2 regions of the Pseudoselenomonas caprae genome follow, and region 2 is predicted to be linked to the other one. Evidence: a T-box and tRNA genes for the amino acid it is inferred to sense, from the RefSeq annotation. Region 2 holds a T-box; the other holds one or more tRNA genes.
What was found. The T-box of region 2 lies ahead of FZ041_RS01640 (valine--tRNA ligase). A T-box ahead of a tRNA ligase gene usually reads a tRNA of that ligase, here a tRNA-Val.

Region 1 (7,528 bases), on a different contig from region 2:
CCAGTGCGAGAAATACTGCGTGCTGGCCAAGAAGGGCGAGTCCGTTGGCATCGGCCGTCTGGAGCGTTTTGTTGCTGACCGCTATATGGCCAAGAATGAGGAAGTGAAACCGATCGCCTTTGCCGAAGATGCGCAGAAGGTAGCCGTACTGGGCTCTGGCCCCTCCGGACTTTCCTGTGCTGGCGATTTGGCGAAAAAGGGTTATAAAGTCACGGTCTTTGAGGCGCTGCATAAGGCTGGCGGCGTCCTGTCCTATGGCATTCCGGAATTCCGTCTGCCGAAGGATAAAGTCGTCAAGAAGGAAATTGAAAATATCGAGAAGCTCGGCGTCAAATTTGAGCTGGATTCGGTAGCTGGCCGTCTGTTTACCGTTGATGAGCTTATGGAAGAAGAGGGCTTCGATGCTGTATTCATCGGCACAGGTGCTGGCCTGCCGCGCTTCCAAGGCATTCCGGGCGAGGGGCTTAACGGCGTTTACTCGGCCAATGAGTTCCTGACGCGCTGCAACCTCATGAAGGCCTATAGATTCCCGGAATATGCTACGCCGATCAAAGTGGGCAAAAATGTCGCTGTCATCGGCGGCGGCAACGTAGCTATGGATGCAGCCCGCACGGCCCTGCGCCTGGGTGCGGAGCATGTCTATATCGTCTATCGCCGCAGCGAGGCTGAGCTGCCCGCCCGCAAGGAAGAAGTCGAGCATGCCAAGGAGGAGGGCATCGACTTCAAGCTGCTCAACAATCCAGTTGAGATTCTCGGCGACGAGAATGGCTGGGTCAAGGGAATGACCTGCATCCGTATGGAGCTCGGTGAACCTGATGAATCAGGGCGCCGGCGTCCGGTGGCTGTTGCGGGCTCGGAGTTTGAGCTTGCTGTGGATACGGTCATTGTCTCCATCGGTACGGGACCGAATCCGATTATTGCGCATACGACCCCGGGCCTTGCGACGACGAAACGTGGCAACATCGAGGCTGATGAGGAATCGTGCGCAACGTCCAAGCCAGGCGTATTTGCCGGTGGCGATATCGTGACGGGAGCTGCTACGGTAATCCTTGCTATGGGCGCCGGCCGCAAAGCAGCAGCAGCTATTGACGAGTATCTGCAGAAAAAGAAGAACAACTGATAGAACCATATTCGGTCAAGGGTGACCGCAGGTAGTCCGTCCCGGCAGTATCAGAAGCTGGGGCGGATTTATCGTTGGTTCAAGGGAGAGAAAAACAGGAAATGAATTTTGCTGCCATTGACTTCGAGACGGCAACGTCGGCCAGGGATTCTGCCTGCAGCGTAGCTGTCGTCGAGGTCAAGGAAGGAAAACTTTATGATTCGTATTACACGCTGATCCAGCCGCCGGGGAACCGTTATAACTGGTTCAATACGCGCATCCATGGCATCACGCGTGAGGATACGGCTGCGGCGCCGTGCTTTGCAGCTATATGGCCGGAACTGCGGCAGCATCTCGAGGGGCGGATCGTCGTGGCACACAATGCCCGCTTCGATATGGGCGTGCTGGGAGCCTGCCTGGCGAGGGAAGGCCTGGCAACGCCGGACTTTGCATACTGCGACACGGTCGCTATTTCGCGCAAGGCCTGGCCGGAGCTTGCCAATCATAAGCTCGATACGGTGGGCAGTTTCCTGCATATCGAGTTCAATCATCACAATGCACTGGATGATGCGCGCACCTGCGCGTATATCCCCGTGGCGGCTGCCAAGGAGATGGCAGTGGACAGCCTGCAGGGACTGACGGCCCAGCTGGGGATCCGGGTGCAGCCATTTGGTGTGAGAAAGGGGAGTAGACGATGATTTTAGTAAGTGCATGTCTGCTGGGACATAAGGTGAAATACAGTGGCGGGGCCAACACCCACGAACTGCTGCTCAAGTATAACGAGCGGGGCCGGTTCATCGCGGTCTGTCCCGAATGCTTTGCGATGCTGCCCGTGCCGCGTCCTTGCGTAGAGCTCCAGGGCGGTACAGGCAAGAAGGTTTTGTCGGGCAAGGCTAAGGCCATGGATGAGAATGGGCGGGATATGACGCAGTATTTCCTGACCGGTGCCGACAAGGTGCTCAAGATAGCCGAAGCCTATCATGCGAAGGTGGCGATTCTCAAGGAAGGCAGCCCATCCTGCGGCGTCAAGAAAATCTACAATGGCAATTTCGAAGACAAGAAGATCAAAGGTCAGGGCGTGACGACGGCCCTGCTGCAGAAGCATGGCATCACGGTCTATTCGGACAAGGACATGACGGTAGGCCGCTTGGAGGAACTCATCGCCGAGGATATGCGCCGCGACCGCATCTGAAAAATTTTTTCATGATATGAAAAAAAGGGGTTGCATTATGCGCAGAAATCCCGTATAATATCTTTTGTCGACACGAGAGTGTCACAAGAGTTATTCCTCGATAGCTCAGCCGGTAGAGCACCTGACTGTTAATCAGGCTGTCGCAGGTTCGAATCCTGCTCGAGGAGCCATATGGCGCGTTGGTCAAGTGGTTAAGACACCGCCCTTTCACGGCGGCTTCATGGGTTCGAATCCCATACGCGTCACCATTTCCGGGCGATTAGCTCAGCTGGGAGAGCGCTTGCCTTACAAGCAAGATGTCAGCAGTTCGATCCTGTTATCGCCCACCATTCAAAAATATAGGCTGCCGAAGGGCGGCCTTTTTTGTTATCGGCAGTGTCAGAGGAACAGGAGGTTTGTGCATGAATACGGAAGAACGCCGGGAACATTTACTCAAACGCCTGCGTGAGGCAGAGCAGCCGCTCACGGGAACCAAGCTGTCGCGGGAATTTGCCGTGAGCCGGCAGATCATCGTCGGCGATATCAGCATCCTGCGGGCCCAGGGTGTGCAGATCTTTGCAACGCCCCGCGGGTATATCCTGCCGCAGGAGCAGCCTGAGGCCAGCCGCATGGTGACGCTGGTCTGCCAGCACGACGCAGCTGGCATGGAGCAGGAGCTCTTGGCCATTGTCGACAATGGCGGGGCGGTGCTCGATGTCATCGTCGAGCATCCGCTCTATGGCCCCATCCGCGGCGACCTGCTGCTGGAGAACCGACGGGATGTCCGCGCCTTCCTGTCCAAGATGCAGAAATGCCAGGCCAATCCCTTGCTCGTCGTGACGGGGGGCATCCATATGCATACGGTGCGGGTTCCCGATGAGGAAACCCTGCAGGCTATCCGTGCAGACCTGCGGGCCCTGCACATCCTCGTGGAGGATGGCGTGGCCCGGGGCTGATATTGCGTGACAATTCCCTTCGTAGTATAATTATAATGTTTTCATGCAGTGACAAAGGTATTTATAGTAAGGAAGACGATTCGTGGAAGAATTACTGAAGAAAATGCACACATGGATGGACGCCTATATGAAGCGTTTTGTCACCGATGACGAAGAAGTCATGCAGGGCATACGCATCAAGATGATCCATACCGGCTATGTCACGGCCATTGCCCGTGAGCTGGCGCAGGAATTGGCGCTTTGCCAGCATGACGTACAGCTGGCTGAGATCATGGGGCTGTTCCATGATGTGGGACGGTTCCGCCAGTACAGCATCTACAAGACCTTCAACGATGCGCAGTCAGAGGATCATGCCGATCTCGGGCTCAAGGTGCTGGCCGAAGAGATGCCGTATCTTGAGGCGCTGGCGGCAGAGGAGGCAGAGCTGGTGCGCTTTGCCATCCGCAATCACAACAAGAAGGAAATCGAGCCGACGGAAGACAAGCGCAAGCTGCTGTTTGCCCGTCTCCTGCGCGATGCAGACAAGCTCGATATCTACCGCGTGCTCTCGCCCTATCTGACACCGGATGGTGTCGATAAGGCGCCGAAATTCATCAAGGCTGATGCGAGCCAGCTCGTGAGTCCGGACTTTGTCCGCGACTTTGCCGAGGGCAAGCAGGCCGACTATCATCGTCTGCGCACCCATGGCGACCGCAAGCTGGTGCGGCTCATGTGGGTCTACGATGTCAACTTCAGCTGGACGCTGCGCAAGATGGTCGAGCGCGGCTATATCGACCTCATCATCAAGTATCTTCCTGAGCAGGAGGGGCTTGATGTCGGCATCCGCCGCTTGCGCCAATATATAGAAGAAAAATGCGCGGTCAAAGACCGTGTGGATGTATAAAGGAGAGAATCACATGGCAGAGAATACGACAATCGCTACGAATTTTGTTCAGAATGCGATTGAGGATGACCTGAAGAATGGCAAATACACGGAGGGCATTCATACGCGCTTTCCACCTGAGCCGAATGGCTATCTCCATATTGGTCACGCAAAGTCCATTTGCCTGAACTTCGGCCTGGCTGAGTACAATCATGGCCTTTGCAACCTGCGCTTCGACGATACGAATCCGACGAAGGAGGATACGGAGTACGTCGACTCCATCCAGGAGGACATCCATTGGCTCGGCTTCTCGTGGCAGAACCGCATGTATTATGCCTCGGACTACTTCGATAAGCTTTATGACTATGCGGTCGAGCTCATCAAGAAGGGCCTGGCTTATGTGGATGACCTCACGGCTGAGGAGATCAAGCAGTACCGCGGCACGCTGACGGAGCCGGGCAAGGAAAGCCCGTACCGCAACCGCAGCGTTGAGGAAAACCTTGACTTGTTTGCCCGCATGAAGGCTGGCGAATTTGCCGATGGCGAGAAGGTGCTGCGGGCGAAGATCGACATGGCTTCGCCGAATATGGTCATGCGTGATACGGTCATTTACCGCATTGCCCATGCGCATCATCATCGTACGGGAGATGCCTGGTGCATCTATCCGATGTACGACTTTGCCCATCCGCTGTCGGATGCCATCGAGGGCATCACGCATTCGGTCTGCACGCTCGAGTTTGAGGAGCACCGTCCGTTCTACGACTGGCTCCTGGAGTCACTGGGCTTTGACGTCAATACGCGCCCGCGCCAGATCGAGTTTGCACGTCTCAATCTCACGAACACGGTCACGAGCAAGCGCAAGCTGCGCCAGCTTGTCGAAGAGGGCTATGTACGCGGCTGGGACGATCCGCGCATGCCGACCATTTCGGGCCTGCGCCGCCGCGGTTATACGCCGGCATCGCTGCGCAACTTCTGTGAGGAGATTGGCGTCGCCAAGGGCAACAGCCTGGTCGATGTCAGCATGCTTGAGCACTGCGTACGCGATGACCTCAATGAGCATGCGGATCGCGTCATGGCAGTGCTGCGTCCGCTGAAGGTCGTCATCACGAACTATCCGGAGGATAAAGAGGAGTACCTGCTGGCTGACAACAATCCGATGCACGGTGGCAGCCGCTTCGTGCCGTTCTCCCGCGAGATCTATATCGAGCAGGAAGACTTCATGGAGGAGCCGCCGAAGAAGTATTTCCGCCTCAAGCCGGGCGGGGAGGTCCGCCTCAAGCATGCGTACATCATCAAGTGCGAGGAAGTCGTGAAGGATGCAGACGGCAATGTTGTCGAGCTCCGCTGCACCGCGGATCTTGAATCCAAGACGGGCGGTGCTACGGCTGGCCGCAAGATCAAGGGCACGATCCACTGGGTAGCTGCCAAGACAGCACTGCCGGCCGAGGTACGCCTCTATGACTACCTGCTTGAAACCGATGAGAACGGCAACCTGCCGGATGACTTCATCGCTGCGCTCAACAAGACGTCGCTGGAAGTCATCGAGAACGCCTGGATTGAGCCGAGCGTCAAGCTCACGGCTGCTGGTACGCACTACCAGTTCCTGCGCGAGGGCTATTTCGTTGTCGATCCGGACACGACGCCGGATAAGCTGGTCTTCAACCGTGTGGTTGGCCTGCGTGACAGCTGGGCTAAAGTAAAGAAGGGATAACATGAGCAAGATTCCAAAGGGACTTACTGATAAGGATATGTTCCAGAATTACGTGGAGGAGGAATCCCTTGAGGATGCCTTTGTCAAGGCTGAGAAGCTTGCGGACAAAAAACGCCGGGAGCAGGCGGCAGCAGAGCCGCCCGCTGAGCTCAGCCGGGCTGGGTTTACACCGGCGCTTACTGAGGATCTTGGCAAGGCGCTGATGGTGCTCAAGATGGAACTTTTCCGCGAGGGTATCCAGCATTATACGTTCAAGATCAAGCGCGATGGTGAAAATATCGTGCTGACCCCGAAGTATAAAAAAGAGAAATAAGCGAATTCAAAGACTATGGAAAGAAGTGGATTGCATTGTTAAGCAGCACAACCCTGGCGGTCATCATCTTTGTGGCTGCCTATGCGCTGATTATTTCGGAAAAGGTGCATCGCACCATCGTGGGAATTTTCGGTGCTATGCTGATGATTCTCTGTGGTATCATCAGTCAGGAAACTGCTATTCATCATATTGATTTTAATACGTTGGGCCTGTTGATGGGCATGATGATTATCGTTAACATCACGAGTGAGACTGGCCTGTTCAACTTCCTGGCTATCTGGGCGGCTAAGAAGGTCAAGGCACGTCCGATTGCGCTGCTCGTGGCGTTGTCGGCGCTTACGATGATTTGCTCGGCGCTGCTCGATAACGTTACGACGGTATTGCTGACGGTTCCAATTACTTTCAGCATCACAGCGCAGCTCAAGGTGGATGTGAAGCCGTATCTTATCGCTCAGATCCTGTCATCGAATATCGGTGGTACGGCGACACTGATCGGTGATCCGCCGAACATCATGATTGGCAGTGCCGTTGGCCTGAACTTCATGGATTTTATTGCCAACCTAACCGGCGTGTCCATCGTGATTTTCTTGGTCGTCCAGGCGCTCTTGATCATGCTTTATGGCAAGGAACTCAAGACGCAGCCAGAGCTGCAGGAGAAAGTTATGCGTCTCAATGCGAAGAGCCAGATTTCCGATGTTAAGCTGCTGAAAAAATGCTTGTTTGTCATTTTTGTCACGATTTCGCTGTTTGTCATGCATGGAGCACTGGGACTGGAGACAGCAACAGCGGCACTTACAGGTGCAGGACTATTGCTGCTGATTACATTCACGCGCAATGAGCCCATGATTGCCAAGGTGCTCTCGAAAGTCGAGTGGCTGGCCATCTTCTTCTTCGCGGGCCTGTTCGTGCTCGTCGGTGCTTTGGTGGAGACGGGCGTCATCGAGATGCTGGCGGCTGAGGCCATCAAGCTCACGCATGGCGATGTCACGGCCACGGCAGTGCTGATTCTCTGGATGAGCGCTATCGCTTCGGCTTTCATCGACAACATCCCGTTTGTGGCAACGCTGATTCCTTTGATTCAGGATATGGGCCAGATGGGCCTGACGAACCTTGATCCGCTCTGGTGGTCGCTGGCACTCGGTGCCTGCCTCGGCGGCAATGGTACATTGATCGGTGCGAGCGCTAACGTTGTCGTGGCTTCGATGGCTGCACAGCGTGGCCGCCAGATTTCATTCCTGGGCTTCATGAAGATTGCATTCCCGGTCATGGTGCTGACGATTATCATGGCAAATATATATGTATGGCTGCGTTATCTCTGATAGCGTTGCAGACGTGTCATGTCCTTCCGGATTAACGGGAGGACATTTTTTTTGAAGCAGGATTTTTTCTATTCTTGTTGAATCTTAACTTGTATGA
Region 2 (7,528 bases):
TAAAGCACGACCAGCACAGCCGCCCCCGCAATGGCCAGCAAGATCTGCCGGACCTGCTGCCCATCGCGGACCTGCTGGCCGACCAGGAAATACGTCAGCGCATAAACGCCCACGAGATTGTACCAGTTATAGAAACTGAAGCCGCGATCTGGCGACGCCAGGATCGAGACGCCACTCAGCAGCAGGAACAGGCAAACAGGGACATCAAGCGGCAGCTGCCGGAACTTGAATGTGCGATCCGTGCGGAAGCGCAGTACCGTAAGCACGACGCCTGTCAGCATGGCCAGCGTAGCACCTGCCGGCCAGAGGGCCAGCAGGAACACTTCAGCCAGTACAGCATACCAGGACCAGTCCTTGAACCGCTTGCACCACTTCTGCCGAAAGGCCTCGCGGCGGCGCTGGTGGATCTCGCGCATGGAATCAGACTCCACAGCCATCACATTACCCCCTTCCGTTCAAGCAAGAGCTGGCGGACACCGCCAACCAGATACAGCGACCCCGCCATGACCAGCAGTTTTTCCCCGTTGGCCAGCTCTAGCGCTCTATCCAGTGCTTCGCCATTATCAGCGATAGCCTCGACATGCTGGACATGAGGTGCTACCCGCTTGGCGAGCTCCTGCGGATCAGCCGCCCGTTCCGAATCAGGGACAGTCACCACGACCGTATCATTGGGCCGCAGCAGGATATCCAGCATCGTCTCGATATCTTTGTCTTTCAGGATACCGAGCAGCAGCACACGCTGCTGGGCCGGGAAATACAGATCCAGGCTCGTGCGCAGCGCGTTCATGCCGGCAGGGTTATGGGCCCCATCGACGATCACGGGCTGGCTGCCAAGGGCAATGCGCTCGAAGCGCGCTGGCCAGCTGGCCATCTTCAAGGCCTCGCCAATGGTTTTCTCATTGACGCGCCCATCGATGTTATGGATGAGCTGTGCCGTCATGACTGCCACCGCAGCGTTATCCACCTGGTGACGGCCCAAGAGACGCAGCTCATACGGCATATCCGCTACCCCCAGGAGTGCCGAGGTGAAACGCAGTTGCTGCATGTGCCCATCACAGGACAGATACTCCATCTGGAAATCCTCGCCCGATACAAAAACATCAGCATTTTTTTCCTCAGCCGTCTGGCGGATGATATCCAAGGGAATGCCCGCAGCCGCAGTGACAACGGGAACGCCCTCTTTGATGATACCAGCTTTATGGTGAGCAATACCCTCCAGCGTTCCGCCGCAGCGGTCCGCATGCTCAAAGGTCACGTTCGTGATGACCGAAACCTCCGGCGTGATGACATTCGTCGAATCCAGCAGACCGCCAAGGCCAACCTCGATGACTGCATACTCGACATGGCACATGGCAAAGTAGAAGAAAGCCAGTGCTGTGAGTACCTCAAACTGTGTCGGGCACTCGTCCCCCTCAGCCACCATCTGCTCCACATAGGTGCGGATAGTGCTCAGGCAATCCGCAAACTCCTGCTCACTTATCGGCTGGCCATCGACCTGTATGCGCTCCGTATAGGAGACCAGATGCGGCGAGCTGTACATGCCTGTATGGATATCTGAACGGCGCAGGATGCCGGCAAGCATCGCCGACACCGAACCTTTGCCATTCGTACCAGTCACGTGGATGGTGCGATACCTGTCCTGCGGCACATCCAGGAGCTCCAGCAGCCGCTGGATACGCGTAAGCCCCAGCTTGATGCCAAAGATATTCAGCCCTTCCAGATAGGTAAGAGCTTCCTGATAATTCATGTTACGATTCTCCTATCTTAGAGCTTCGCCAAATCCTGGATGCGGCTCTCCACCGATTTTTTCTTTTCTTCATAGCCGGCAAGTTTTTCTTTCTCACCAGCGACAACCTGCTCCGGCGCCTTCTTGAGGAAGCCTTCGTTGCTGAGTTTGCCCGTAAGGCGTTTGATTTCCTTCTCCAGTTTCTCGAGTTCCTTATTGAGACGAGCCGTTTCTTTCTCAACATCGATAAGGCCCTTGAGCGGCAGGTAAATCTCGACGCCATTCACGACACCCGCCATGGCATTTTCCGGTGCAGCAGCACCAGCCGGCAGGATCGTAACCGGCTCCGAGGAAGCCAGCTTGTCAAGATAGCCCGTGTTTTCCGTAAATACCTCACGCAGGGACTCATCCTTGAAGTTCAGGATGACTTCACTCTTCTTGCTCGGTGCCGCCCCGACTTCAGCGCGCATGTTGCGGATGGATTTGATGCTCTCCATGATAGCCGTCATCTGGGCCTCGATAGCATCGCTGATACGGGCTGCATCAGCCTGCGGCCACTCGGAAATCATGATGCTCTTGATGTTCTCTGCATGCGGGACTTTCTGCCAGATTTCTTCGGTGAGGAACGGCATGAACGGATGCAGCAGACGCAGCGTGCCCTCGAGGACATGGGAGAGGACATAGAGTGCCGTATTGCGGGCCCGCACGTTTTCCGTATCATAAAGGCGGGCTTTCGTCAGCTCGATGTACCAATCGCAGAACTCATTCCAGAGGAATTCATAAATCATGCGGCCAGCTTCGCCAAGCTCGAACTTATCGAGATTCTCCGTGACATCGCGGACCGTGCGGGCATAGCGCGAGAGAATCCAGCGGTCAGACAGCGTATAATCTTCCTCGGCCGGCACGAAGTCCTTGTCAAACCCTTCGAGGTTCATAAGCATATAGCGCGATGCATTCCAAATCTTGTTGGCAAAGTTGCGGGCCGACTCGACGCGCTCCCAATAGAAACGCATATCGTTGCCCGGTGTATTACCCGTGATCAGCATGAAGCGCAGCGTATCGGCACCGTATTTCTCGACGACCTCAACCGGATCGATACCATTGCCGAGCGATTTGCTCATCTTGCGTCCCTGGCTGTCGCGGACAAGACCATGGATGAATACATGCTTGAACGGGATATCCTTGCCAAACTCGAGGCCCATCATGACCATGCGGGCAACCCAGAAGAAGATGATATCATAGCCCGTAACGAGCGTAGCCGTCGGATAGAAATGCTCAAGCTCCTCGGTCTTTTCCGGCCAGCCCATCGTTTCAAACGGCCAGAGGCCCGACGAGAACCAGGTATCGAGCACGTCTTCATCCTGATGGATATGTTTGCTATGGCAATGCGGGCACTCGGTAAGGTCTGTACGCGATACACTCGTTTCACCGCAGTCATCGCAATACCAGGCCGGAATGCGATGGCCCCACCAGAGCTGGCGCGAAATGCACCAGTCGCGGATGTTTTCAAGCCACTGGATATAGATCTTGGAGAAGCGCTCCGGCACGAACTGGATCTTGCCGCTCTTTACCGCCTCGATAGCCGGCTTGGCCAGCGATTCCATCTTGACGAACCACTGCTTGGAAACCAGCGGCTCTATCGTGCTGTGGCAGCGCGAACAATGGCCAACGGCATGCTCATGCTCTTCCACCGAAACGAGAACGCCGAGCTCTTCGAGCTCTTTGACCAGGGCTTTGCGGCATTCATAGCGGTCCATGCCCTCGTACTTGCCGGCACCTTCCATCATCTTGCCCGTATTGCTGATGACTTTGATTTCTTCGAGGTGATGGCGCTGTCCCATCTCAAAGTCGTTCGGGTCATGAGCCGGCGTAACCTTTACGGCACCAGTACCGAAGGATTTATCGACGTATTCATCGGCAAACAGCGGAATCTCACGGTTGACAATCGGCAGGATCAGCGTCTTGCCGACGATGTCCTTATAGCGCTCATCGTCTGGATGAACGGCAACACCCGTATCGCCGAACATCGTCTCCGGACGCGTCGTAGCGATTTCGACATACTGGTCCGTGCCTTTGACCTGATAGCGCAGATGCCAGAGATGGCCCTGCTCCGTCTCATGCTCAACCTCGATGTCCGAGATTGCCGTGTTGCAGTCCGGGCACCAGTTCGTGATGCGCGTCCCCTGATAGATGAGACCTTTTTCATAAAGGCTTACGAATACCTCGCGGACAGCCTTCGAGCAGCCCTCGTCCATCGTAAAGCGCTGGCGGTCCCAATCACAGGAGGAACCCAGCGTGCGCAGCTGGTACATGATGCGGTTGCCGTACTGCTCTTTCCAATCCCAGACGCGCTCGAGGAATTTCTCACGGCCGAGCTCGTAGCGGTTCGTGCCCTCTTCGCGCAGTGCGCCCTCGACCTTGGCCTGCGTTGCAATGCCGGCGTGGTCACAGCCCGGAACCCAGACCGTATTGAAGCCCTGCATGCGATGATACCGGATCAGAATATCCTGCAGCGTATTGTCTAGCGCATGGCCCATGTGCAGCTGTCCCGTGACGTTCGGCGGCGGGATAACCATGCTGTACGGTTTCTTGCTCTTGTCGACCTCAGCATGAAAGAATTTGTTCTCCTCCCAGTACTGATACCATTTCTTCTCAAAAGACTGCGGATCATAAACCTTCGGGATATTGTTCCCCTGCTCCTGGATTTCTTCTGCCATGATAAACCTCCTAAAACTAAATAAAGCGCTCTCGTCCAAAAGGACGAAAGCGCCTGCCTTCGTGGTACCACCAATCTTCCCATGCAGACAAAGCCTGCATGACTCAAAGCCGTAACGTGGCCGACGGCCCAGCCTACTCCTTGTTCAGCGGGGCAACTCCGAAGCTACCTTCCAACATCTGATGCAGAGACTCTCACCTGCCGTCTCCTCTCTGAGGCACCGGATTGCTGTACTCCTCTTCTTCCTCGTTGTTAGCGATTTGATGATTCAGATGCCGTTAATTTTATCATACCTGCCCTATATTTGCAACGCCCGAAATTTTATCATTTAATAATTGAAACGTATATGCGAAGCGATTATACTATAACTAGTATTGTACGTAGGAGTTTGGATTGCTATGAATTTTTCGTCGATATCCCTTAGCAAAATAGTTGCCATCCTGACCATCGGCATGGCCTTTACGGTCGTCGTCGTCGGCAGCGTATCGGTCTCAGTCACCAATCAGAACCGCGTCGCCATGGGTGTCCAGGCACATGGCACCAGCATCGCTGGTATGACCCGGAAAGAAGTCCACGAGTTCTTCCAAAAAGAGGCCCAGCAGGCACTCAAACGTCAAGCAGCTGTGCTGACCTATAAGAATCGCCACTGGAACATTGCCCCTGCTGATATCGACTTGCATGGCAACGTCAACGAAGCAGCCGAAGCCGCCTATGCCATCGGCCGCGACCAAGACAGCATCACGAACATGATCACCCAGATGACCTGCGCCCTTTTCGGCCGCAACATCACGATGACAGCATCGTTCGACAAAGATAAACTGGCAGCCCAGCTTGCCAAAATCGAGCAGCAGCTCCATACTGAGCCGGTCAATGCCGAAGCGCAGCTGCAAAAGAACGGCACCATCAAGAAAACCCCGAGCGTTACCGGCCTTACACTCGATACGGCCCCGATAGCCGCCGAGCTCACGCCGCAGTTCGAAGCGCTGAAGCTGACCGCCAAGGTCACACTACAGCCCAAAGAGCAGCCGCCTTTCATCATGGACGCGGATCTGGCTGCAATCGATAGCGTACTTGCCTCATACACCACGCGCTTTTACCCTGGTGACCGCGGCGACAATATCGGCCTTGCCGCCAGTCATCTACAGGGGGCACTCATCCGCAGCCAATCGACGCTCTCCTTCAACAGTATCGTCGGCCAGCGCACCTATGAAGCTGGCTACAAGGATGCCGGCGTCATCATTGATGGCGAGCATCGCGTCGATGTCGGCGGCGGTGTCTGCCAGGTCAGCAGCACGCTCTACAATGCCGTCCTGCTTGCTGGCATGACCCCGACCGAGCGCTCCAATCATTCTCTGCCTTCCGCCTATGTGCCAGCAGGCCGCGATGCCACAGTTGCTGACAATCTGCTGGACTTCGCCTTCCGTAATCCGCTGCCCCATCCCGTCTACCTGCGCGTCGCCAACACGGGCTCGGCGCTGACTATCTACGTACTCGGCACCAAAGCCGACTTGCAAGGCCAAACCATCGCCCTCGTCACCGAAGGCTCCGCCAAGAATCCGTCGCTCTACCGCATCTGGAAAAAAGACGGACAGGTCATCGACCGCGAATACCTGCATACCGACCATTATTCCGACCCGCAAGAAACGTAACGTCCGGAAAACATACCTGTTGCTACATCAAAAGCCAGTTGACGTAAAAACGTCAACTGGCTTTTTCATGTTGCCTTAGCGTTCCTCTCTCTATCCATACTGAAAAGAATCCGACAATACGTAGCACGGACGAGGACAGGTACGCTTTCCTCGTCACCCCTTATTCATTTTTCTCCTCCAGCAACGGCTTGAGGAATTTGCCTGTATAAGACGAGTCCACCTTGACGATATCTTCCGGCCGGCCCTCGGCCACAATCGTGCCGCCGTTGCTGCCGCCCTCGGGGCCCAAGTCGATGATGTGGTCAGCCGTCTTGATGACATCGAGATTGTGCTCGATGATGACAACGGTGTCACCACCATCGACGAGGCGCTGCAGGATGTCCAGCAGCTTATGGATATCGGCCGTATGCAGGCCTGTCGTGGGCTCATCGAGGATGTAGAGGGTGCGGCCCGTGCTGCGGCGCGAGAGCTCCGTCGCCAGCTTGACGCGCTGGGCCTCGCCCCCCGACAAGGTCGTTGCTGGCTGTCCGAGCTTGATATAGCCAAGGCCAACATCCTGGATAACCTGCAATTTACGGGCAATGCGCGGTACATTCTGGAAGAATTCCACGGCCTCGTCAATCGTCATTTCGAGAACATCGGAGATGGTCTTACCTTTATAACGTACCTCCAGGGTTTCGCGATTATAGCGTGCCCCCTTGCAGACCTCGCAGGGCACATAGACATCGGGCAGGAAATGCATCTCAATTTTCAAGATGCCATCGCCCTTGCATGCCTCGCAGCGGCCACCCTTGACATTGAAGCTGAACCGCCCGGCCTTGTAGCCACGCATCTTGGCTTCCGGAGTCTGGCTGAACAGCTCACGGATTGCATCAAAGACACCCGTATAAGTTGCCGGATTGGAACGCGGCGTGCGTCCTATGGGCTGCTGGTCGATATCGATGATCTTGTCGATATGCTCCAGCCCCTTGATTTTCTTATGCTTGCCCGGCTTGCCCTTGGAATGATAGAGCCGTGAGGCGATGCCTTTATACAGGATCTCATTGACCAGCGTACTCTTGCCCGAGCCCGATACACCAGTCACCAGCGTCATCGTCCCCAGCGGGAATTTGACGTCGATGTTCTTGAGATTGTTCTCCTGGGCACCGACTACCTCGATGAACTTGCCATTGCCGGGACGTCGTTTGCCTGGAACCGGGATGAATTTCCGGCGCGATAAATATTGGCCGGTCACCGATTCTTTTACCTGCATGATTTCCTCAGCCGTACCCTGGGCAACAATCCGGCCGCCATGAGCGCCAGCCCCAGGGCCAATATCGATGATATGGTCAGCCGCATACATCGTATCCTCATCATGCTCGACCACGATCAAGGTGTTGCCGAGGTCGCGCAGGTTCTTGAGCGTTGCCAGCAGGCGGTTGTTGTCACGCTGGTGCA

Region 1: it has a tRNA-Val gene. The T-box ahead of FZ041_RS01640 (valine--tRNA ligase) is inferred to sense a tRNA for this amino acid. The anticodon was not compared.

The regions. Positions count from the first base shown of each region.
Region 1 covers NZ_VTOZ01000030.1:25,018-32,545, forward strand. The annotation lists gene gltA (NADPH-dependent glutamate synthase) at 1-1,120, shown strand, start outside; gene FZ041_RS12120 (3'-5' exonuclease) at 1,222-1,797, shown strand; gene FZ041_RS12125 (2-thiouracil desulfurase family protein) at 1,794-2,291, shown strand; tRNA gene FZ041_RS12130 (tRNA-Asn) at 2,386-2,461, shown strand; tRNA gene FZ041_RS12135 (tRNA-Glu) at 2,465-2,539, shown strand; tRNA gene FZ041_RS12140 (tRNA-Val) at 2,545-2,620, shown strand; gene FZ041_RS12145 (transcription repressor NadR) at 2,693-3,226, shown strand; gene FZ041_RS12150 (HD domain-containing protein) at 3,309-4,109, shown strand; gene FZ041_RS12155 (glutamine--tRNA ligase/YqeY domain fusion protein) at 4,123-5,799, shown strand; gene FZ041_RS12160 (hypothetical protein) at 5,801-6,112, shown strand; gene FZ041_RS12165 (ArsB/NhaD family transporter) at 6,148-7,431, shown strand.
Region 2 covers NZ_VTOZ01000002.1:146,841-154,368, reverse strand. The annotation lists gene FZ041_RS01650 (O-antigen ligase family protein) at 1-437, opposite strand, end outside; gene FZ041_RS01645 (bifunctional folylpolyglutamate synthase/dihydrofolate synthase) at 437-1,747, opposite strand; gene FZ041_RS01640 (valine--tRNA ligase) at 1,765-4,443, opposite strand; T-box leader at 4,480-4,698, opposite strand; gene FZ041_RS01635 (VanW family protein) at 4,841-6,091, shown strand; gene uvrA (excinuclease ABC subunit UvrA) at 6,252-7,528, opposite strand, start outside.